Regions from separate parts of the Rossellomorea sp. KS-H15a genome, predicted to be linked through region 2. Evidence: a T-box and tRNA genes for the amino acid it is inferred to sense, from the RefSeq annotation. Region 2 holds a T-box; the other holds one or more tRNA genes.

Region 1 (11,924 bases), 1.5 Mb from region 2:
ACACATGGTTTGCAGTCCGTATCTTCCTCCCGTGCGTTCAAGCTCATGCATCATGCTCACCATGATTCTTGCTCCACTGGCCCCTAATGGATGGCCGAGGGCGATTGCCCCTCCGTTCGGATTTAACTTGGATGGATCCGCATCGATCTCCTTCAACCATGCAAGTGCCACTGGGGCAAATGCTTCGTTCACTTCAAATATGTCGATATCTTCGACAGACAGCCCCGCTTTTTGCAGGGCTTTCCTGGTTGCAGGGATGGGCCCCGTTAACATCAGGGTCGGATCAGATCCCACCACTACACGGGTATGAATCTTAAAACGTGCTTTCAATCCCAATTCGTCGGCTTTTTCCCTCGACATAAGAAGAAGGGCTGCAGCGCCATCACTGATTTGACTGGCATTCCCAGCATGAATGACGCCATCTTCTTTGAATGCAGGTTTTAATTTCCCAAGTATTTCGAGTGACGTTTCTTTTCTTGGTCCTTCATCTTTTGTGAATAAGAATGGATTTCCGTCTTCCCCTTGTACTTTCACACCATAAATTTCACGATCGAAGCGTCCTTCTTCCTGGGACTTTAAAGCTTTCTGATGACTATCATAGGAGAACCGGTCTAATTCTTTACGGGTAAAACCATATTTTTCAGCAATTCGTTCAGCTGATAACCCCTGATGAATGATTTCATGTTTTCCCGTTAACTTTTCACTAAAATCTGCACCTTGATAATTAGATCCGATCGGCGTTCTGGTCATGTTCTCCACCCCACCTGCAATGACGACATCCATATCCCCGGAGAGGATGGCTTGTGATGCAAAATGCACGGCCTGCTGACTCGATCCACATTGACGGTCAATGGTTGTGCCGGGCACTTCAATCGGAAAATCCGCTATTAGGGCAGCCACCCTGGCAATATCTCCTGCCTGTTCTCCAGACTGAGTGACACATCCAAGAATGACATCGTCGATACAACCCGGATCAACACCCGACTTCTCTACCAATCCTTTAAGTATCTCTCCTGCCAAATCGTCAGGTCTCATCCCCATCAACGATCCCTTTCTTCTTCCAACCGCAGAACGGATCCCTTCAACAATGACAACTTCTCTCATCCCACTCTCCCTTTCTATAACCCCAGATTCTTCGCAATGATCACTTTCATGATTTCATTTGTACCGGCATAAATGCTTGCAACCGGTATATCCCGATATCGTCTGGCGATCGGATATTCTTCCATATAGCCATATCCACCGTGAAGCTGCATGCATTCTGTGGCAATGTGACGGGCCATTTCTGTCAGCTTATACTTGGCCATGGATACCTTTGTCACTACGTCCTTTCCATGCATATGCTCGGCTATCAACCCATCCAAAAAAGCTCTGCCCATTTCAATATCAGTGGCCATTTCTGCCAACTTGAATTGGGTATTCTGAAATTGACTGACGGGCCTTCCAAAGGCTTGACGGCTCTTCACGTATTCCATCGTAAGGGAAAACATTTCTTCCGAAGCCGTTTGGGCTGCAATCGCCACAATAAGACGTTCCTGCTGCAGCTTATTCATCAAATAGTGAAAGCCACTGCCTTCCTCTCCGATCAGGTTTTCTTTCGGTACCTTACAATCTTCAAAAATGAGTTCGGCTGTATCCTGACAGTGTAATCCGATCTTATCAAGCTTCCGCCCCCTGGAAAACCCTGGAGTATCCCTTTCAATCGCCAACAGGCTGACACCTTTATAAGGCGGTTTACTGTGGAGATCCGTTTTAACCGCAACAATCACCAGATCTCCATGAATACCATTTGTGATAAAAGTCTTTTGCCCGTTCACAATATAATGGTCCCCGTCTGACTCAGCTGTCGTTTTGATGGCGGCTAAATCAGAACCTGTCCCCGGCTCTGTCATGGCAATGGCTGTGATCATCTTTCCACTCGCACATAAAGGAAGCCACTTCTTTTTCTGTTGTATTGTCCCGTACTCTGAGATATAAGGAACGACGATATCATTATGAAGCCCTATTCCAATCAAACCGGAACCCACTCTTTCCAATTCTTCATTAATGATGACCGAAAAGCCCCAATCGACCCCGCTTCCCCCATATTCCTCTTCAATGTCCGGGCAAAGAAACCCTTGCTCCCCCATCTTCTCCCAGAAAGATCTCGGAACCATCCGATTATTCTCCCACTCCTCATAAAAAGGATAAGCTTCCTTTTGTAGAAACTTCCTCAGAGCCAGACGAAATATACTGTGTTCTTCGGTTAAATAAGGATGTTTCATACGTTTCTCCCTCATTTCGTATTGGTGTCTAAAGGATAGCGCTTTCATTTATAAATGAATGAACATGCATTCACTCACTGGTTATTTAGGCTGCATCCTGATGGCTCCGTCCAGGCGTATCGTCTCACCATTCAACATCGGGTTTTCGAGTATGCTTTTCACCAACTGGGCATATTCAGATGGATAACCAAGTCTTTTAGGGAAAGGAACCGTGCTCCCAAGGGATTGTCTTGCCTCTTCTGGAAGAGTGTCAAACATAGGGGTATGGAATAATCCCGGTGCAATCGTCATGACCCTGATGCCGTCCCTGGCAAGCTCCCTGGCAATCGGCAGAGTCATTCCAACAATTCCTCCTTTTGATGCACTATACGCAGCCTGACCGATTTGTCCGTCAAATGCGGCAACAGATGCAGTATTCACAATCACACCTTTTTCCCCATGCTCATTCGGTATGTTTTGCATCATCTTTTCTGCAGTCAACCGAATGACATTGAACGTACCGATCAAATTCACTTCAATTACTTTGGAAAATTCCTCAAGGGAATGGACTCCTTTTCTCCCCACCACTTTTCCAGGAGGTGCGATACCTGCACAATTCACAACTGTATTGAATCCTCCGAAATCTTCCATGGCTCTCTCAAGGGCCTCTTTTACACTTTTTTCATTTGTTACATCGGTTTCATGATAGTGCATGGAGTCCCCATACTCTTTTTTTAACGTTGAGCTTCTCTCCCCATTGAGGTCAAGGATATAAACCTTTCCCCCTTCTTCCATGATTTTTCGTGCCGTGGCTTCTCCCAGTCCGGATGCTCCCCCCGTGATCACCGCAACAGAATTTTTCATCTCCATTCACATTCCCTCCAATCTGCCTGCTTATAGTTTTATTTTAGCGTTGGATGCAGGAAAAAGATATAAAGTTTTAAAAATTCCGTCTATTCATTAGATGAGTAGATCCACACGAACCAAACAGGCATGAATCCATAAAAAAAACAGACTCACGAATGAGTCTGTTTTTGGATGTGTAAAGTTAGATTATGCTTTACGTACGTTAGCTGCTTGTGGTCCACGAGCACCTTGTTCAACGTCGAAAGATACTTCTTGACCTTCGTCAAGAGATTTGAAACCTTCACCTTGAATCGCTGAGAAGTGTACGAATACATCGTCTCCACCTTCTACTTCGATGAATCCGAAACCTTTTTCTGCGTTAAACCATTTTACTTTACCATTTTCCATGTTTGTTGCCTCCTAAAGTGCGTTACACACAATATATTACTATTCTTGCGATATCAGGTGAAAACCAAATCTTGTTCTTCCCTCGTATACCGGACAAAAATAATTCTTCTATAGAATAACAGTAATGAAACAAATAAGCAAGTTCCTGAGAGGGAAGTTTTTAAAGTCAGACCTCTGACATAATTTAACTCCTTCATCTTAAAACCCTTTTTGCCGAGGGTGCATTCCACTATTTAACATGAATGCGCTTCCCTTTCTTCTTCCTTCTGGTCCTTTTGGTGGAACGTGATCGTTTTATCAAGTTTATCACTCATGGGACTCTAAAATGGAGGGTAAACTGTGGTATAATGAGTAAATATGAAAGGGAGTGCCCAATGAAATCCACAAAAAATCGGTTCAGTAATGGTTCTATGGTTACGATCAAGGAAACAGGAGAAACAGTGACAATATTGAAATGGCAATACGTTAAGAACATGAAGCGGTATTCTTATATCGTAAAGGAACATCCAGGCACATTTTATTTTGAAGAAGAGTTAGAACTGAACTAAATACGATTATCATTATTAATATGATTTTGACAAGGACTCTTACCCGAATTCAGCAGAGTCCTTTTTCAATTTTAACTTTTAAACGTCCAAAAAAAAGGATGCATCTTATAAGATGCATCCTTTTTTCTATGTATGACCTGTGAGGGATTCGAACCCACGACCCCTTCCCTGTCAAGGAAGTGCTCTCCCACTGAGCTAACAAGTCGCGATGTAAGGTACATATTCTATTATAGTAAATTCAAGAGAATTGTCAATGGATTTTTCTAAAGAAATTCACCTATTCCAGATTTCATGTATAAAAGAACATTCGTTCGCATACAATGTCAATACATCCTACTGAGAGGGGCTTCCACATAATGAGGATATTAGAGCGATCGTTGATGGATCGATGTCCCATTGAAATTATATACATGACTTCGGAGCTGAAATGTTCAAAAAGGAGAATACTGGTCAAAAGAGTTGAAAAGGATTATATCACCGCTTATTGCTATTTCAGGCGAGATGTGCGCAACTTCAGGATTCATGACATCCTAGCCGCTTCTCCAATCCTTTTTCATTCTGACCGAATGATATCAAGACTTGATCAAAATCAATAAGAGGCTGTTAGCCCATGAATGGGGTAACAGCCTCTTATTGTGTTATGCCGTTGCTCTTGTTGGTGTTTTATCTTCTCTCTTAATAAAGAATTGCAGCGCAAGCATGATACCGAATAATACCAGACCAATAATGTCTGACATCCCCTCAGGATAAATCAGTAATAATCCGGCTGCTACGCAAAGGAAACGTTCTATGACGAACACTCGACGGTACCAATATCCGATCATACCTGCCCCGATCGCCATCATCCCCGTTACGGCCGTGAAGACGACCCAAAGTAATCTAGGAATGGTCGTATCGATCATTAACAGTTCAGGTGACAGGACGAACATATAGGGGATGATAAAGGCGGCGATGGCCAATTTAGCGGAATTGACCCCTGTCCTTATCGGCTCCCCTCCCGATACCCCGGCCGCGGCGAATGCAGCCAGCGCCACTGGAGGCGTGATATCAGCAATGATCCCGAAGTAAAACACGAATAAATGAGCCGCAAGCTCCGGTGCCCCTAATAGAATAATCGCAGGAGCAGCGATGGTGGATGTTATGACATAGTTCGCCGTTGTCGGAGAACCCATGCCGAGTACGATCGACGCGATCATCGTAAATATCAATGTAAGGATCAGCTTACCTTCTGTTGTATTGGTCAGATCTGCAGCCAGGTCCACCAATCCATTTGCCAGAGTCAATCCTAATCCCGTTTTCGTTACAACACCGACGATCATACCGGCGGCAGCTGTTGCCACGGCTACAGACAAGGCAGTCCTGGCACCGTCAACAAGGGCATCCACAGCATCCTTGAAGCCGATCCTTGTATCTTTACGTATGGCACTGATGAGGATAGTGGCTACAATCGACCACAGTGCAGCACGCATGACACTCATTCCGCTTACCAACAGAATGATGACTGTCAGTATCGGAAGCAGCAGATAAATCTTTTTGAATACTTCTTTACGGTTGGGCATTTCTTCATCTGATAATCCACGAAGACCGATACGCTTCGCTTCAAAGTGAGTCATGATCCAAATCCCGGTAAAATAAAGGACGGCAGGAATCGAGGCAGCTTTAGCAATATCCCAATAGGAAATTCCCCCGATAAACTCGACCATCAGGAAAGCGGCAGCTCCCATGATAGGAGGCATCAGCTGACCACCTGTCGACGCAGCAGCCTCTACCCCTCCTGCAAACTCTTTACGGTACCCGAGCTTCTTCATCATAGGAATCGTGAAAGAACCCGACGTCACGACGTTTGCTACTGAGCTTCCACTGATCGTCCCTTGAAGGGCACTGGAGAAGATCGCAACCTTTGCGGGCCCTCCTACACGTTTCCCGGCAATGGACACTGCCAAATCATTAAAATATTGTCCGACGCCGGTTTTCACCAGGAATGCCCCGAACAATAAGAACAGGAAGATGAAGGTGGCTGATACATATAAGGGCGTACCAAGGATCCCTTCACTTGTAAAGAACATCGTTTTAACGATATCATCCCAGTCATATCCTCTATGGGCAAGGAATCCAGGCATCAGTCTGCCATAATACATATACAGGATGAAGGCAGAAGCAATGATGGTAATCGGTAACCCCACTGCACGACGGGTTGCTTCGAGTACAAGGATCATTGCAGCGAAACCGACATAGAAATCAAGGGAGGTCATTAATCCCACCCGGCTGACGATGTCATCCTGCATGATCGGCCAATAAGCACCGATCCCAATCGAGATGACTGAAAGAACAACGTCATACCAGGCGATCTTATCCTTCTTCAGATTCTTCTTCCGGGCAGGGAATAAGAGGAACACTAAAGAAAGAGCGAACCCTAAGTGAATGGATAACAATAATTGCCTAGGGATGAATTGAAAGATGGATGCTACTAATTGAAATAATGAAAATGCCAATAATCCGAAGAATATGATCCATTTGAATATCCCGTGATGAAATTTCCTGGTCGATGATTCAGGATCATACTTCTCAAGTAACTCTTGTTGTTGTTCTGCAGTCAATGATTCAAATTCTTTATCTTTTTCCAACTACAGTCACTCCTTTCCACTGATCATAAAGTGATTGTTTCATTATTTGAACCCGAACGACGGAGCCTTTATCAAAATAGTCGGCTAAAGGATATTCTTTTCCGTCCATCACAAGACGGTGATTGGCGACGACCTGTCCGATCCGGATATCAATGAATGGGAACACTTTATCCATATTAGAAATTAAATATTTGCCTTCCTTCGTCACTTCAAAGGTTTCATTTCCCTCTGCATTGGCCGGCATCCCAATGGCAGTATCTTCATAGAGTAATTGGGTTTGTTGAATTTGATTGGAAGATGTTTGATGGTAAAATTCCTCTACTTCTGATAGATGAATAGAGTGTGTGTAGCGAACCGAAAATGAATGATCGTCGGGAAGGCTGAAAAGGACCGGGTCCCCCGCAGTACTTCTCGGTTCTATCACTAAAAAAGTTTGTAAGGGTATAAAAAGGATGATTCCGACACAAAGAATTAGGAGAATCGCACCCATGAATGAAAATTTCTTCATCAAGAATTCCCCACCATTCCATTTTTTGTCCATTTTGCTAAAGGTTTGGAATTAGCTCGAACCAAAACAAAAGAATAGACCGTATTAAGCGGCCTATCCCTTCGTCCATCTACTGGTGTGAAACTATTCCATTGAAATTCCTTTTTCATCAAAGTATTTCTTTGCACCAGGATGTAATTCAATTCCCATACCTTTAAGTCCATCTTCAGCTTTGATCAGCTTTCCTTTGGCGTGGGTGATTTTATCCGTGTTTTCGAAAATGGCCTTTGTTACATCGTAGATGACATCTTCAGAAATATCAGCGTTCGTCACAAGCATGGCACGAACGGCAACCGTAGTCACTGCATCATCCACTTTACTGTATGTCCCAGCCGGGATTTCATCTTCTGAGTAGTAAGGATACTTCTCGATCAGCTCACTCACTTTTCCTGATTCAACAGGTACGATCGCAATGTCTTCTGTCGCAGCCAGACCTTCAACCGCTCCAGTAGGAGTACCCGATGTGATGAATGCCGCATCGATTGTACCGTCCTGGATTCCTGTCGTTGAATCATCAAATGATAGATTACGAGCTTCTAAGTCTTCCAGCTTGATACCATGAACCTCAAGGATTTGAGTGGCATTCAGTAATGTACCAGATCCAGCTTCACCTACAGAAACGACTTTTCCTTTTAGATCTTCCACTGATTTGATACCTGAATCCTTCGTTGTAACGATCTGGATAGTTTCTGGATAAAGTGTCGCGATACCTCTTGCGTTCTCTACCTTGTTGTCCTTGAACATTTCTGTACCTTCAGACGCGTAAGATGCAATATCCGTTTGCGTAAAAGCGATTTCAGTTTTGCCGTCTTTCACAGCGGCCATATTTTCAGCAGATGCACCTGAAGTGGATGCGGAAGACTTGATTCCGGTTTCATCTTCAATGATCTTTGCGAATGTTCCGCCTAACGGGTAATATGTACCCCCTGTTCCACCTGTAGCAATTCCAATGAAGTCAACCTCTTTGTTACCTTCACCATCAGATGATGAACCTCCACCTGATCCGCCGCCACATGCAGCAAGAACGACAGATAGAACTAGAAGTAGTGCAGTGCTTAGAAATAAACTGCGTTTTTTCATATTCTAATCCCCCCTATTAAATTTTGTACGTTAACGAAATAATTGTAACACAGTCTGTAACAATCTTGTCAAATCAAATACATAAACTTTTAACATTTTTCATAAAAAACCCTTTTATATAATTCCCATGTCATACAGTTCCCTTTATCCTGAACCTTGAAATGTATAGGAAATGTATAAAGCGGTTACAGGAATTACCCTCCTTTTCACCTTCCGCGTATATTTGTCCACACAAAAAGGACTGAAGATGAATTTCTTTCTTCAGTCCCCTTCTGTTATATATCAGGTTGTCTTTCAGCCTATTAATTCCTCGTCCTCGAACTTCAACTTATCTTCTTCTGAAATATTCTCTTCACGGTCCCTTAAGCTATGGGCGATCCTTGAAGATGCATTTGCAGCGATGCTTGCTACGATATCATCTAAAAAGGTATGGACACCCTTTCCGTTTTTCGTATCCAATTCACGGATGATGCCTATCTTATTTTTGTCAAGATGACCAAAAGTGGTCACGGCTATACTTCCATATCCAAGGGCAGCTCCCAGTGCGATGGTCTCGTCGACCCCAAATAAGCCCTCATCCGATTCCACGATCGATTGAAGAGGTTCAGAAAGCTTCTTCTCTTCAGCAAGCTGGTCCAACTCTACCCCGACAAGGATGGCATGCTGAATCTCCCTCTTTAATAAGACTCTCTTCACACTATCAATGCAATCGTCCATCGTAAGTTCATGATTATATGGATACTGCATTTCAAAGACGATTTCGGCTATATCTTCTATGGTCACTCCACGATCTTTCAATTTCTGGAGTGCAGCTTTGGTAACATCTCTTGAATGAACAGGTTTATTCATGGTTATTCCCCTTTCTAAACAGTCCTGATTGTATGAAAATTATAACACTCTTTTGAATTTTCGTATTGCAATCCGCTTTTGGGAATTCTGAAAGAGATTATGGTACAATCTTTCTGTAACCGTTAACAATGATTCTAGGAGGCTATCGTCATGACAACTGTAAGAGGAAATGTAACCGAATTAAACCTCTTTAGTAAAGAATTAAACGAAGAGATGAAGATGCTGGTTTATTTACCGGCAACCTACTCTCCCCTTTATAAATACACCCTGCTCATTGCACAGGATGGCAAAGATTACTTCCAGCTCGGGAGGATTCCGCGACTCGCGGATGAATTGCTTTCAAACAGGGAAATCGAAAATATGATCATAGTGGGGGTTCCATATAAAGATGTAGAGGATCGCAGACGGAAGTATCATCCCCACGGTGAGGAAAACGATGCGTATATCCGTTTTCTGGCACATGAACTGGTCCCCTATTTAGATGAGCATTACCCGACTTATCATATGGGGATGGGACGTGCCCTTATCGGAGATTCATTGGGGGCAACCGTCTCGTTGATGACTGCTTTGAAATACCCGAACACATTCGGCAAGGTTCTCCTACAATCTCCTTTCGTCAACGAAAAAGTCCTTGATGCCGTGGAAGATTTCACACAGCCTCATCTATTAAGCATCTACCATATAATAGGGATGCAGGAAACCGAAGTGAAGACGACAGATGGAAAAGTTAAGGACTTCTTAAAACCAAACCGACAGCTTCATGAAACATTCGATCAAAAAGGATTCAGTTCTTTTTACGATGAATTCGACGGGGACCACACCTGGAAGCATTGGCAGCCTGATTTAAAACGTGCATTGAAGTTAATGTTTTAGCTGACCTAAAAGGCAAGGGGTCCCTCCCTTGTCTCTTTAGATCAGCCGTAAGCTTCAGTAATCATCCCATTGCTCTTTCGTTCGCCCTATATTAAATTTTTGAAAAATTTGCTATACTATACATATGACAATGTTAGTTAAATAGAGGAGGATTGAAGAAAATGAATTATGGTATAGTCATTTTCCCATCGAAAAAGCTACAAGATATCGCGAACTCTTATAGGAAACGCTATGATCCTCATTACGCATTGGTTCCGCCACATTTGACATTGAAAAATGTCTTTAGTGCAGATGACGATCAAATTAAAGATATCGCAGGAAAGCTTTCCGTGATTTCAAAGAAATACGATCCATTTAATTTAAAGGTGTACAAAGTAAGTTCCTTCCAACCTGTAAACAATGTGATTTATTTCAAGGTCGAGTCAAAGCCTGAACTTCAAGGGTTGCACGATGACATGCATAATCAAAACTTCATGGGTGACGAGCCGGAATTCGCTTTCGTTCCTCACATCACCATTGCCCAAAAGCTTTCGAATGATGAACATTCGGATATTTTCGGATCATTGAGCATGCTGGGCATCGACCATGAGGAGATAATCGACCGCTTCCACTTGCTTTATCAGTTAGAGAACGGCTCCTGGACCGTGTACGAAACTTTCCGATTAGGGAAGGAACAGTAAACGGTGAACGTCGAAGTTGCCAAGACAGAGGATCAGATTCAAGAGGTATTCCATATTCGAAAGACGGTCTTTGTAGAGGAACAGCAGGTTCCCCTGGAAGAAGAAATCGATGAGTATGAAAACGACTCCACGCATTTCGTTCTCTATGACCAGAACAAGGCAGTCGGGGCCGGACGGTTTCGCATTCTTGACGGAGTTGGGAAAGTGGAAAGGATCTGCGTCCTTAAATCCATCAGGGGAAAAGGGGCCGGGCGTACAATGATGGTCGCCATTGAAGAGTATGCGAAGAGGCAGCCATTAGCACTATTGAAATTAAATGCCCAAACATATGCCATCCCTTTTTACGAAGGATTAGGATATCAGGTTACGTCCGAGGAATTCCTCGATGCCGGCATTCCTCATAAAACAATGAAAAAAACCATTTGAATAGAACAGAGAGTCCAGTTTCAGGTCTGGATTCTCTGTTCTTTTTTGTTTGTCCCTTCGTATATTCACCACCCTTCCCGGCGATAATGGGGAAAGGTATGGAAAGGGGGATCATTATGGAAATCAAGTCCATTGCCATTGAATTGATCGTCGGATATTTTGCTCTACTCATTCTGACTAAAGTCTTAGGAAAAACACAAATCACGCAAATATCAGCCTTTGATTTCATTTCCGCTTTAATTCTTGGTGAGCTCGTCGGAAACTCCCTTTATGACGGGAAAACGACCGTCTTCCAAATTCTCGCCGCCATTTCGATTTGGGGAAGCCTGATCTTCATTACTGAATACTTCACTCAAAAATCAAGGCGTTTCCGGCATATGCTTGAGGGGACGCCTTCGTTAATCATCAATAAAGGTCAAATTAATTATGATGAACTCAAAAAGAATCATCTGGATTTGAATCAGCTTCAGCATTTACTCCGGGCAAAGGATGTATTTTCTGTAAGAGAATGTGAATATGCCCTTCTTGAATCAGACGGGACATTGAGCGTCATCCGAAAGCCGCTATATGATATGGTACAGCGACAGGATCTTCAACTCCCCATCAAGGCAGCCACCCTCCCTCTTGCCTTTATTGTAGATGGTGAAATTGTCTATGATAACTTGACCCTTGCAGGACAAGAAGATACTTGGTTATTGAGTGAAATAAAAAAACAAGGCTTCCACTCCTCCAAAGACGTGCTTTACGCAGAATGGGAAGATGGAAAAACCTTGTTGGTACAAGGATATTAACGGGGTTTA
Region 2 (11,924 bases):
GTGCAGACAGTGGAAAAGAGGGAGAAGGGTGAATATGAATTTGTCCACAGGTTCCCGGTGGATGTCACAATCCCGAAAAATAGGATTGCGAATCTGGGGGATATTGATGTATTCGTTGAGTCATTTGACTACATCGTCCCTGAAAATGCCTGTTTAAAGCTGAACGCTGACTTGACCATCACCGGCATCTACGGTGAACAGCAGGCTCACACTCCTCTTGAAGCAGAGTATGAAAGAGAAGAAGAATTCGAGCCTCTTTACCGCTCAAGTGCCGTAGCCCAAGCAGAAGAAGTGGAAGAGGCGGAGGAAGAAGTCGAAACCGAAGAAGAAGAAAGAGAAGAAGTGTACGAATACGAAAACTATCATGAAGAAGAAATTACAGGTTATGCTGAAGAAGACGAGGAAGAAGAGGACCAGGATGACGAGTATCAGCCGTTTAATCTGGAGGGGAGGACCCCACCGGCTGAGCAGGAAGATGAAATTCCTGTCCAGATTCAATACGATACACAGCCGGCTCCTTCCTATGAGGAAGTCGACTACCGGAAAGAGAATGTATTCCAGCTTCCTCAGCATGAGCTGAGTGAGTCGTCTGAAGAGCAGCCTGCTGAACCGAAGGCCGCTTATACGCCGCCTCCAGCACCTAAGTACAAGGAGCAGGAGATGGAAGAAGAAGAGTCCTCCTCCTCATCAGCCGTAGAAGCAGAGATGGAAGAGGAAGAAAAGGAAGAAAAGAAAAAGGCGAAGGGCAAAAAGAAGTATGAATCCATTTCATTGACTGATTTCTTTGCCCGGAAAGAAGAAGAACGGGGAGCGACTCTTCGGGTATGCATCGTCCAGGAGGGAGAAAACCTGGATTATATAGCGGAAAAATATGATTTGACCATTCCACAGCTATTAAGGGTGAATCAACTCGAAGCGAATCAGGACGTATATGCCGGTCAGGTTCTATATATCCCGAACAGCGAATTCGTTTTCAAGGGATAAAGGAAAATAGCAAGGTCACTCCCATCAGAGGACCATAGAAGCGAGTCAAAGTATCATAGTGGAAATGACGGGGCTGACACCAAATTCATTGGGGTTGGTCCGTTTTTTTTAGAAAAGTAATCGTAGAAGGTGAGAGAAATGGCGCAAACGCTGGAGGGATTGAAGCCTGTCTTGCAACCTTATGGGGTCGAACCTCATTTTGTTGAAAGTTACGGAAGGATTTCGAAGGTATTTTCAAATAAAGGCACTCTGGCCGTCAAACAGCTTCCTGCCCAAAATGGCGTGGACTTTGTCCGGAATGTACAAATGCTGTTTCAGCGGGGCTATAATCGGATCGTCCCGATTTATCCCACCATGGATGGCCGCTATGCTGTGTGGAATCAGGGGGATTTATACTACGTCATGCCGTGGCTGATGAACCAGGAAAGGGAAGATCAGTTTGAAAAGCATCAGAAGATGTTCAGGGAATTGGCGAGGCTCCACACTCTTTCCTCCCACGAAGTGAAAATCGATAAGGAAGAGAGAGAATCCCATTATGAGCAGCTCACGTCGAGATGGGATAAAGAGCAGGCGTTCCTGGATGAATACGTGGAAGCATGTGAAAAGACCACCTACATGTCCCCTTTTCAATTTCATTACTGCATGTATTACAAAGACGCTTCACAAGCGTTGAAGTTTTCCCGTAAAATGCTGGATGAATGGTATGAGGAGACGAAGGAGCTGGAAAAGGTAAGGACCGTGATCACTCACGGAAAGGTTTCGACGGAGCATTTTTTATTCGATGAAAGGGGCTTGGGGTATTTCCATAACTTTGAGAACTCCAAGATGGCGTCTCCTTTTCATGATCTGCTGCCGTTTTTATCGAGAACCTTGAAGACCTATCCTAAGTATTATGAGGAATGTATTGAATGGCTCACCACCTACTTTCAGCATTTTACCGTCCGGAATGAAGAGAGGCTCCTGTTCATGAGCTACCTGGCATATCCGAGCTCCCTCATTGCCGTGGTGGAAAAATACTTCCATACCCCGAAGGATAAGCGGAATGAACGGAAGTCCCTGAAGAAACTGCAACGTCACTACTGGCTCTTGAAGAATACTGAATACGTGGTCATGCGTCTCGATGAGATGGAGAAGCAGAAGAAAGAGCAGGCCGAACAGGCTGAATAAAAAAAGGACTGACGAATCCACTTTTCGTCAGTTCCTTAAATCCAATCAAAATATATGGCGAGGCCGATACCGATAAACAGGGTTAACAGAAGGACGTCAAACGTGGTCGGGAGCAGAATCGTGCGGATACCTTGGAAGATGGTAAAGGGTATGATGAATTGCTTACATATTAATCGGGCGTTCCCCATCCATTTCTGTAACGTGTACTGGTTGATTTTTTTCATCATCATCCACTCACTTTCCTGGGTGTATTCACTACTTTATCTTATGAAACCGGGATGGAATGGTGCCTATGTATGGGCAAAATGAATATTTTTCAATGAAAATGCCAATAATGATTGACGAAAGTTTATCTTATCCTATACTATAATGAGTAAATAAATAATCATGAAAAGCAATGAACAGGAAGAGTACATTGATCCTTACGTTCAGAGAGGAAAATCGTTTGCTGAGAGATTTTCTACGATAAGACATTGGAAGGTCGCCTGTAGAGCTGTTTCTATGAAATGAGAGTAGTAGAAGCCGGTTAAAAGCCGTTATAATCGTCGAGCGTTCAGGAGTCTTCTTTCTCCTGAGAAAAAAGGTGGTACCGCGAATGGAATCCTTCGTCCTTTTCACAGGACGGGGGATTTTTTTATTTTTTTAGAACGATATAGGAGGAAATCACATGGAAACTCAAGATCAACAATTATCAATGCCAACTAAATATGATCCGAAAGCCATTGAACAGGGCCGGTACAAATGGTGGCTCGAAGGCAAATACTTCGAAGCGACAAACGATAAGGAAAAAGAACCTTACACCATTGTCATCCCTCCACCGAACGTAACGGGGAAACTTCATCTTGGCCATGCCTGGGATACAGCATTACAAGACATCCTGACAAGAATGAAACGTATGCAGGGGTACGATGTACTATGGCTGCCGGGTATGGACCATGCCGGGATTGCCACACAGGCAAAAGTGGATGAAAAACTCCGCAGCCAGGGGATTTCACGCTATGACCTCGGTCGTGAGAAATTCGTGGAAGAAACGTGGAAATGGAAAGAAGAATATGCCGAGCACATCCGCCAGCAGTGGGCGAAAGTCGGGCTGGGACTCGATTACAGCCGCGAGCGCTTCACACTTGACGAAGGTCTGTCCGATGCCGTTCAAAAGGTATTCATCGATCTTTACAATAAAGGATTGATCTACCGCGGGGAATATATCATCAACTGGGATCCTGCGACAAAGACGGCACTATCCGATATCGAAGTCATTCATAAAGATGTACAGGGTGCATTCTATCATATGAGATATCCATTGGCTGACGGAAGCGGCCACATTGAAATCGCCACAACCCGTCCTGAAACGATGCTTGGGGACACGGCGGTTGCCGTACACCCTGAAGATGACCGCTACAAGCACCTGATCGGAAAGAACGTCATCCTTCCAATCGTAGGACGTGAAATCCCGATCGTCGGTGACGATTATGTGGATATGGAATTCGGTTCCGGAGCGGTGAAAATCACACCTGCCCATGACCCGAATGACTTTGAAATCGGTAACCGTCATAATCTGGAACGCATCCTCGTGATGAATGAAGATGGCACGATGAACGAGAAAGCTGATAAATATAACGGCATGGACCGTTTTGACTGCCGCAAGCAAATTGTGAAGGATCTACAGGACTCCGGTGTATTGTTCAAGATTGAAGAACATATGCATTCGGTTGGGCATTCCGAGCGTAGCGGGGCGATTGTCGAGCCTTACCTTTCAAAACAATGGTTCGTTAAGATGGATTCCCTGGCGGAAAAGTCAATCCAACTTCAAAAAGAAGAAAATAAAGTAAACTTTGTTCCGGACCGCTTTGAAAACACATATCTTCGCTGGATGGAAAATACACGCGACTGGTGTATCTCCCGTCAGCTCTGGTGGGGACACAGAATTCCTGCCTGGTATCATAATGAGACAGGGGAAATACATGTAGGAGAAGAAGCTCCTGAAGATTTGGAAAACTGGACACAGGAAGATGACGTACTGGACACATGGTTCAGTTCTGCACTATGGCCATTCTCTACATTAGGCTGGCCGGATACAAACGCAGAAGATTTCAAACGTTATTATCCGACAAGTACCCTTGTTACAGGCTATGATATCATTCCTTTCTGGGTTTCACGGATGATTTTCCAAGGGTTGGAGTTTACTGGAGAGCGTCCTTTCAAAGATGTATTGATTCACGGATTGGTTCGTGACGCTGAAGGAAGAAAAATGAGTAAATCTCTTGGCAATGGTATTGACCCGATGGATGTCATCGAAAAATACGGTTCCGACTCCCTTCGTTACTTCCTGACAACGGGAAGCTCACCAGGACAGGATCTGCGTTTTTCATTTGAAAAAGTTGAGTCGGTTTGGAACTTCGCGAATAAGATCTGGAACGCATCCCGTTTTGCCCTGATGAACATGGATGGCATGACATACGACGAAATCGATTTATCAGGTGAGAAGTCTGTTGCGGATAAATGGATCCTTACCCGATTAAATGAAACGATTGAAACGGTGACGCGCCTGGCAGATCGTTATGAGTTCGGTGAAGTTGGACGCTTACTATACAACTTCATCTGGGATGATTTCTGTGACTGGTACATTGAAATGGCGAAGCTGCCTCTATATGGCGAAGATGAAGCGGCGAAAAAGACGACCCGTTCCATCCTGGCTTACGTTCTCGACAACACAATGAGACTGCTGCACCCATTCATGCCGTTTATTACCGAGGAAATATGGCAGAACTTGCCGCATCAAGGCGAATCGATCACTGTAGCGGCCTGGCCGACGGTTGATGATAAGCTGACTGACAAAGGGGCAGCAGAAGAAATGAAGCTTCTCGTTGACATCATCCGCGCCGTACGAAATGTTCGTGCAGAAGTGAACACGCCGATGAGTAAACAAATCAACCTTATGCTGAAAGCCAAGGATGCACATACCCTGACGATCATCGAAAAGAATCAATCGTATATCGAGAAATTCTGTAATCCGGAAAAGCTTGAAATGGGAACGGATGTAGAAGCACCGGAAAAGGCGATGACGGCAGTCGTGACAGGCGTGGATCTGTACCTTCCACTAGAAGGACTGATCAATATCGAAGAAGAAATCGCACGACTTCAAAAAGAACTGGATAAATGGACGAAGGAAGTATCCCGTGTCCAAGGCAAGCTTAACAATGAAAAGTTTGTAAGCAAAGCCCCTCAGAAAGTAGTCGACGAGGAAAAAGAGAAAGAGAAAGATTATTTAGAGAAACAAGCGACTGTAAAAGCGAGGATCGAAGAGCTTAAATCGCTTTAATGTGATTGAATAAATAGAAGGTAAGGAAGAGGGCTTTAAAATCGGGTCTAATTGACAGGGGGGAACCCTCATCAACCAGGCCTGGATTGGGGCCCTTTTTCTAATGAAGCCTATGTGGGAGTGAAAAATTGATGAATTATGAACAAGCTGTCGCGTGGATCCACTCAAGACTCAGACTTGGAATCAAGCCGGGGTTGATGCGGATGAATCACCTGTTGGAGGAACTCGGGAACCCTCACCAAAAGCTGAAAACCGTCCATATTGCCGGTACGAATGGAAAAGGGTCCACCGTAACCTATTTGAGGAATGTGTTACAGGATTCAGGATACAGAGTCGGAACGTTTACCTCTCCTTATTTTGAACGTTTCAATGAACGGATCAGTATGAATGGAGATCCCGTCAGCGATGGTGATCTGACGCTGCTTGTCGAAAAGATTAAGCCTATCGCGGAAAAAATGGAACAATCAGAATGGGGTGCGCCCTCTGAATTTGAAGTCATCACGGCCATGAGCTTCTATTATTTTGCAGAGTTACAGCCCGTCGACCTCGTCCTTTATGAGGTGGGACTCGGAGGAAGACTGGATTCGACGAATGTCATCATTCCCATGGTTTCTGTGATCACGAGCATCGGTATGGATCATATGCAGTTTCTTGGGAACAGTTTGGAAGATATCGCATTTGAGAAAGCGGGAATCATCAAGCACGGTGTACCTGTCATTTCAGGGGTCCATCAACCAGAAGCAAGGAACGTCATCAAAGATAAAGCCCTTGAAAAGGAAAGTGAGCTATTTCAACTTGGGCAGGATTTTACTGCCGAGCGTGTCGCCTTGTTGGATAAAGGGGAAAGATTCGAGTATGGATCTCCCGTGCAGCATGACGAGTTCGATCTTTCCATGATCGGAACCCATCAAATCAATAATGCAGCCCTTGCCATCAAAGTCGCCGAGCTCCTTGTGAAAAATCAGGAGATGAAAATAGAACCGGAACACATCAAGACAGGATTAAAGAAGGCATCATGGCCGGGGAGGATGGAGGCATTATCCGCTACACGTGAGATTTACATTGATGGTGCCCATAATCCAGAAGGGGTGGATGCCCTTGTGAAGACGATCAACGAACGTTTCTTTCATAAAAAAGTGACCGTCCTTTTCTCGGCACTTCACGATAAAAAGTTAAGACCGATGATCTCTCAATTGGAAGAAGCCGTGGATGAGATCGGATTTACGACCTTTGATTTTCCGAGAGTGGCATCGGTTGAAGAACTTTACGAAGCTTCCGCGCACCCAAAAAAGGCAGAAGTCCATGATTGGAAGAAGTATCTTGAAGAGAAAATCGCCGTCATGGAAGAAGATGAAGTGCTGCTCATAACCGGCTCCTTGTACTTCTTATCGGAAGTGAAACCTTATTTACTTCCTTTATTGGAAAATTACAGAAAAAAGTAAGTGACTTTATTCGGGTGCTTTGATAAAATATTCTTAAACTTGTGACTATTTAACTAGTATAGTATGATCAGACTATATAAAATTCATTGTAAACCTATGGGGGATAGATATGACGTTACCATTGAAAAAAAAGCTGTACATATTGCTGGCATGGCTTGCGGTTGTACCGGCTGGTTTATATTTTACATATCAATACTATCCTCCTGAAAATATTGCAGGAAATGAGCTTGAGTTTATAACATTGGTGCTATTTGCCACTTTCATCCCCCTTATGCCGATCGTGATCAACGGTGCGACCATTTTCTTCATCCAGTGGGTGACACTCGTCGGGTTCATCAAGTATGGTCTATTTATTGAGATCGTATTGATGCAGTTCTCGATCATCCCCTTGCTCATAAGGCTCCGGGTGACGAAAAGCGACTGGCACAGGATTCCATTGAATTCACTGATGTTCTTTTTGGTTTCATATATCAGTGGGCTGATCTATTTTATGGTGGGAGGGGAAATCGCCGAAAGGGAACTCGGTCAGCTGATCTTACCGATCCTTTGTTATCAGATCGTATCCATTATGATCAATCAGGTCCTCCTCCTTCTCTATCATCATTATGTGGCTAACAATGACGTGCGTTTTTACAGTAAGGACTTTATATGGGATTTCACCGCCAATATGATCATGTTCCCTCTTTCTCTCTCACTCTACTATTTGACATTTGAACTGGGGGCGTTTGCCTCGTTGCTGATTGGAGTCCCGTTCGTGAGTCTCTCCATCATCTTAAAGCTCTATAATTCATCTGAGAATATCAATGAATACCTTCAAAAAGCAGGGGAAATCGGTCATCAACTCACAGAAAGCCTAAAGGTCAAAGAAGTCCTGGATATTTTCATCGAGAAAATCATCGAGACCCTCCCTGTCGAATATGCGTATATCCTCGATTGCCATGAGGAGGGGTTGGTGCTTCTCAGACGTTTTGAAAATGGGGAAATGAAATCGAATAACCTGCGTCCCCTCAAGAAAAATCAGGGGATCAGCGGAGTGGTCTGGGAAACGGGGAAATCCGTCCTGTATACGTCCCGGTCGGAATGGACCGACATCGCTGAAGGGTATATGCCGGAGGATGTGGAAAGCGTGTTATGCGTGCCCATCGTCAGGAGCCAGAAGGTGAGGGGAATCCTCCTTCTCGCTTCCTCCAAAAAGAAAGCGTATGAGAAATTCCAATTGATGATCGTCGATATCCTATGCTCCTATTTCGGGATAGCCATAGCCAATGCAAGGCACCATGAGCGGACGAAACAGAACAGTGAACGATGCGCTCTTACTGGCCTATACAATTACCGCTACTTCGAGGACCTTCTTTCAATGGAATACAATAATCTAGAGGCAGGAAAGAGAAAGAACCTGTCCCTCATCATGCTGGATCTTGATCATTTCAAAGTGATCAATGATAACTACGGGCACCAGAGCGGTAACGAAATCCTGATACAACTGGCCGAACGCTTACGCGCGTTGATTTCCACTAAAGGAACTGTGGCAAGATACGGCGGGGAGGAATTTGTGATCCTCCTTCCCGACACAGAACGGGAAGAAGCACTCCGCATTGCAGAATATGTCAGGGGCACGATTGCCAATCAGCCGTTCACGCTCCATGACAGCCTGGACGAATCCAACAAGCAGATGATGGTAAGAATTACGGCGAGCATAGGTGTATCGACTGCTCCCCAGGATGCAGACGACACCATGGCCCTTATCCGTCATGCCGACCGGGCGCTCTATACGGGGGCGAAGCAGGCGGGGAGGAATAGGGTGGCGCAGTATGTGAAATAAGGAAAAGGATGTCTAAAGTAATCGTGGACATCCTTTTTTAATTGAAAATATCATTGTGTGAGTATTAAGTCCTATTAAAATAGTATGGAGATTGATATAATAAATGTATTATAGGATAGCCAAAATGAGGGATATTATGAGAATACAGCCAAAAGTTCCATTCCTGTTCATCCTGTTTCTTACACTCCTAATGAGTCCGACCATATCATTTGCTAAAGGGAATGCTGATTTACATGTGGATTTTAATGTAACACCGTCGCAAAGTGTGATCGTAAAGCCTGCAGAAGGGAATGCAAAAGCATCATTAGACTTCAATATTATTCCGGCAGGAGAAGTGAAGGAGGCAAAGCGTCCCCCTATTGATGTCGTCTTTATCTTTGATAAATCAGGCTCGATGAATAGCACGAGGGATAAAATGCAAAATGCAAAAGACGGCCTGACCAGTGCTGTCCAATTCTTTGAAAAAAACAAGCAGGAAAATGACCGCTTTTCTCTCATTACCTTTTCTTCCGAGATTGAAACGATCCTTCCGTTAAACGATGACCTCGATTCTATTAAAACATCTATGTTACATACCACGGCATATGGAGGGACAAATTATACCGATCCTTTGCGTGCTGCCAAGCATATGCTGAGAGATTCCAACAACGAAAAGTATATTGTCTTCCTGACCGATGGACAGCCTATGATTGCAACCGCCGTTGAAAAAGTAAAAAAAGAAGAATGTACAAGGCCATTTTGGTTTTTTTGCGGTGAAACAGATCTTGTAGAGAATGATCAACAAGTGATATATGACTTCCAAAACAGATACTCTTATAATAGATGGCTCCATAAAATATATTCCCCGGATACTAGCAAATTGAAGTCATTATGGATTCCTTCTGACTTTTCCATGGATGGCACTTCTTTAAAGTCAGGTTGGTACAATCCAGGGGAGTTGGAAACAAATAGTCAGCAAATGCAGGCGCTTATCAAACAAAAAGGCCTGGAGGTTTCCAAAGAATTATACAACTCGAACATCACGATGCATACACTTGGATACGGGGAAGGTGATCTTGACGATCGATACCTTCAAATGCTGGCAGATCAGACTTCCGGCAGCTTCATCAAAGCAAGTGAGGGAAGTGTCTCGGATGCATTTGAAAAGCTGGCGAATAAAATAAACTCCGTTAAATTGGAAGGGGAAGCAGCCGTACCTTTACCGGCAAACGCAACTGTCGACCGTAACGTATACAAAGTGGTCAATAATACGGTGTATTTACCGTTTTCCACCGTGTATGAAGTGGGCCAGGGAGCTCCGTCGCCCATAACCCTATCATTACCTGTGGAATTTACGACAAAGGGTACCTACACCTTTAACCCTTTGAAAATTCAATATAAAACAGCAGAAGAAACGGCCTGGAGGAATACCAATAATAAATCGGTCACGATCCAGGTGAAGGATGATGCACCTGCATCTGTTACAGGAAAGCTTGAACTGAATAAAATCAATCAAGAATTATTCAATTTAATTATTGAGCAAGGAAAAGATACCAACTCATTTACGGGTAAGTATCAGCTGGAGTTCGGAGGCCTGGTAAATCCAAATGCCAAGGGGAACGTAAGTGATATCACAATCTACCAGCCGTTACCTGAAGGGGTGGAAGTCGAAGCCGGCAATAACCTTTCAATAGAAAATGTGAATGGTCAACGAACGGCTGTCATGAGATTGACTCAAAGGATAAATTTTGAGAACGGAAAGTTTTCTCAAACCTCCCTTTCCACCAATATGAAGATAAAGGCCGTATGGGCCATCAATAATGTAAAGATGCCTCAGCCAAAAGTATCTTACGTTGATTCGAGATATGGTACAGCAGTGGTCAGTAATTTGACCCCAGATCAAAATGAATTAAGTGCGAAAGTAAGAACCCGAAAGTATGATAATCAAAAAGAATATGCCTATGATGGTTTTGCTAACGGAACAATAAAAAAAGTATTGATCACAGGACAGGGGGAAACGACTGTCGCTGTTCTGGAGCCGGGCATTAATAACGGCTTTGCGAATAAAGCGGTAAAGGAATTAGTGGCTGATTCAACTCAATTAACGATCACCTACAAAGATGGATCAACCTCTGTACTATCATTTATTCCTGCACTGACTGTCAAGGATGCCGTTACCAATAAAGTATTGGAAGATGGGGATTCCATATCCAATCAGGCTGAATTCTATCTATCTACCGGGGTTCCCGGAAATGATGTGAAGTATCAATATCGAATGTTGAATGAGGATGAAGTGATAGAAGGATGGAATAACATCGACCTTCAGGAAATGAAAACCCTCGACACATTCGGAAAGAATGAAGTCCAGGTGAAAGCGAGCGGAGGATTTGCCGTCGATGATTATATTATTGGGAAAACCATCTGGATCGAAGGAGACGAATTAATACGAGTTCCTTCCCTCATCGAATTATACGTGGGTGAAACGAAGTCTTTCGATGTCGATGTCTTCCCTTTTGGGAAACCAAATAATAATTATAATGTCCTGGTGACCCAAGGGAACGACGGGGTAATCAACTCTGAGTATACTCAAGTCCGTTCTACCAAGGAGAATAGAATGACAGGTTTGTCCCCTGGTGAGGATAACGTTATTGTAGAAACGAAAAATGGGAAGTTTAAAAAGACTATCCGCGTCATTGTGAAGTCTAAGTTCATAGATCTTGAAAGCATGGATTTCACTAAATCGAAATATACTCTGCTTCTGGAGGGGAACGATTTCGACGTTCATTCAAACTTGATCTTTAATCCTCATAATGCCACCAATAAAAATATTAAGACTGTCACTGATACAGGGAATGGCATAGTCGAGATAACAAGGGAAAATGACATATGGAAAATAACCCCGAAGAGTAAAGGTGTGACGACCATCACTGTAACATCCGATGAAAACCCCGATATTAAAGCCACAGCCATTTTTGAGGTGGTTACAGAAGAAGGTGGAAATCCGGGTACAGAAACTGGAAGTATCGATGGCAGATGGTAAAATGAAAAGCGAAGCTATGAGCAATCATAGCTTCGCTTTTTTTACTCCACAATTATTTCATCACCAATTAGGGAGAGGGAGTCCACTTTGGGAAGATCATCCAATTTGGAGAGCAGTACATCTTTATTATAATGAACGATGAATCGCGATAATTTCTTTTCCTGGTTAGAA

The links. A T-box is a leader RNA that pairs with one kind of tRNA and senses whether it is charged. The one in region 2 lies ahead of M1J35_RS18395 (valine--tRNA ligase), so its partner is inferred to be a tRNA-Val.
Region 1: it has a tRNA-Val gene. The T-box ahead of M1J35_RS18395 (valine--tRNA ligase) is inferred to sense a tRNA for this amino acid. The anticodon was not compared.

What each region holds. Positions count from the first base shown of each region.
Region 1 is NZ_CP096886.1:2,094,333-2,106,256, reverse strand. It holds gene M1J35_RS10845 (thiolase family protein) at 1-1,104, opposite strand, end outside; gene M1J35_RS10840 (acyl-CoA dehydrogenase family protein) at 1,119-2,264, opposite strand; gene M1J35_RS10835 (3-hydroxyacyl-CoA dehydrogenase) at 2,346-3,113, opposite strand; gene M1J35_RS10830 (cold-shock protein) at 3,297-3,497, opposite strand; gene M1J35_RS10825 (hypothetical protein) at 3,872-4,045, shown strand; tRNA gene M1J35_RS10820 (tRNA-Val) at 4,179-4,250, opposite strand; gene M1J35_RS10815 (TRAP transporter permease) at 4,684-6,669, opposite strand; gene M1J35_RS10810 (DUF1850 domain-containing protein) at 6,656-7,177, opposite strand; gene M1J35_RS10805 (TAXI family TRAP transporter solute-binding subunit) at 7,301-8,296, opposite strand; gene M1J35_RS10800 (phosphatidylglycerophosphatase A family protein) at 8,591-9,145, opposite strand; gene M1J35_RS10795 (alpha/beta hydrolase) at 9,296-10,018, shown strand; gene M1J35_RS10790 (YjcG family protein) at 10,180-10,698, shown strand; gene M1J35_RS10785 (GNAT family N-acetyltransferase) at 10,702-11,124, shown strand; gene M1J35_RS10780 (DUF421 domain-containing protein) at 11,241-11,915, shown strand; gene M1J35_RS10775 (MBL fold metallo-hydrolase) at 11,912-11,924, opposite strand, start outside.
Region 2 is NZ_CP096886.1:3,582,383-3,594,306, reverse strand. It holds gene spoVID (stage VI sporulation protein D) at 1-984, shown strand, start outside; gene ysxE (spore coat protein YsxE) at 1,123-2,151, shown strand; gene M1J35_RS18400 (hypothetical protein) at 2,187-2,375, opposite strand; T-box leader at 2,540-2,767, shown strand; gene M1J35_RS18395 (valine--tRNA ligase) at 2,819-5,470, shown strand; gene M1J35_RS18390 (bifunctional folylpolyglutamate synthase/dihydrofolate synthase) at 5,602-6,912, shown strand; gene M1J35_RS18385 (sensor domain-containing diguanylate cyclase) at 7,022-8,734, shown strand; gene M1J35_RS18380 (vWA domain-containing protein) at 8,871-11,753, shown strand; gene M1J35_RS18375 (polymer-forming cytoskeletal protein) at 11,795-11,924, opposite strand, start outside.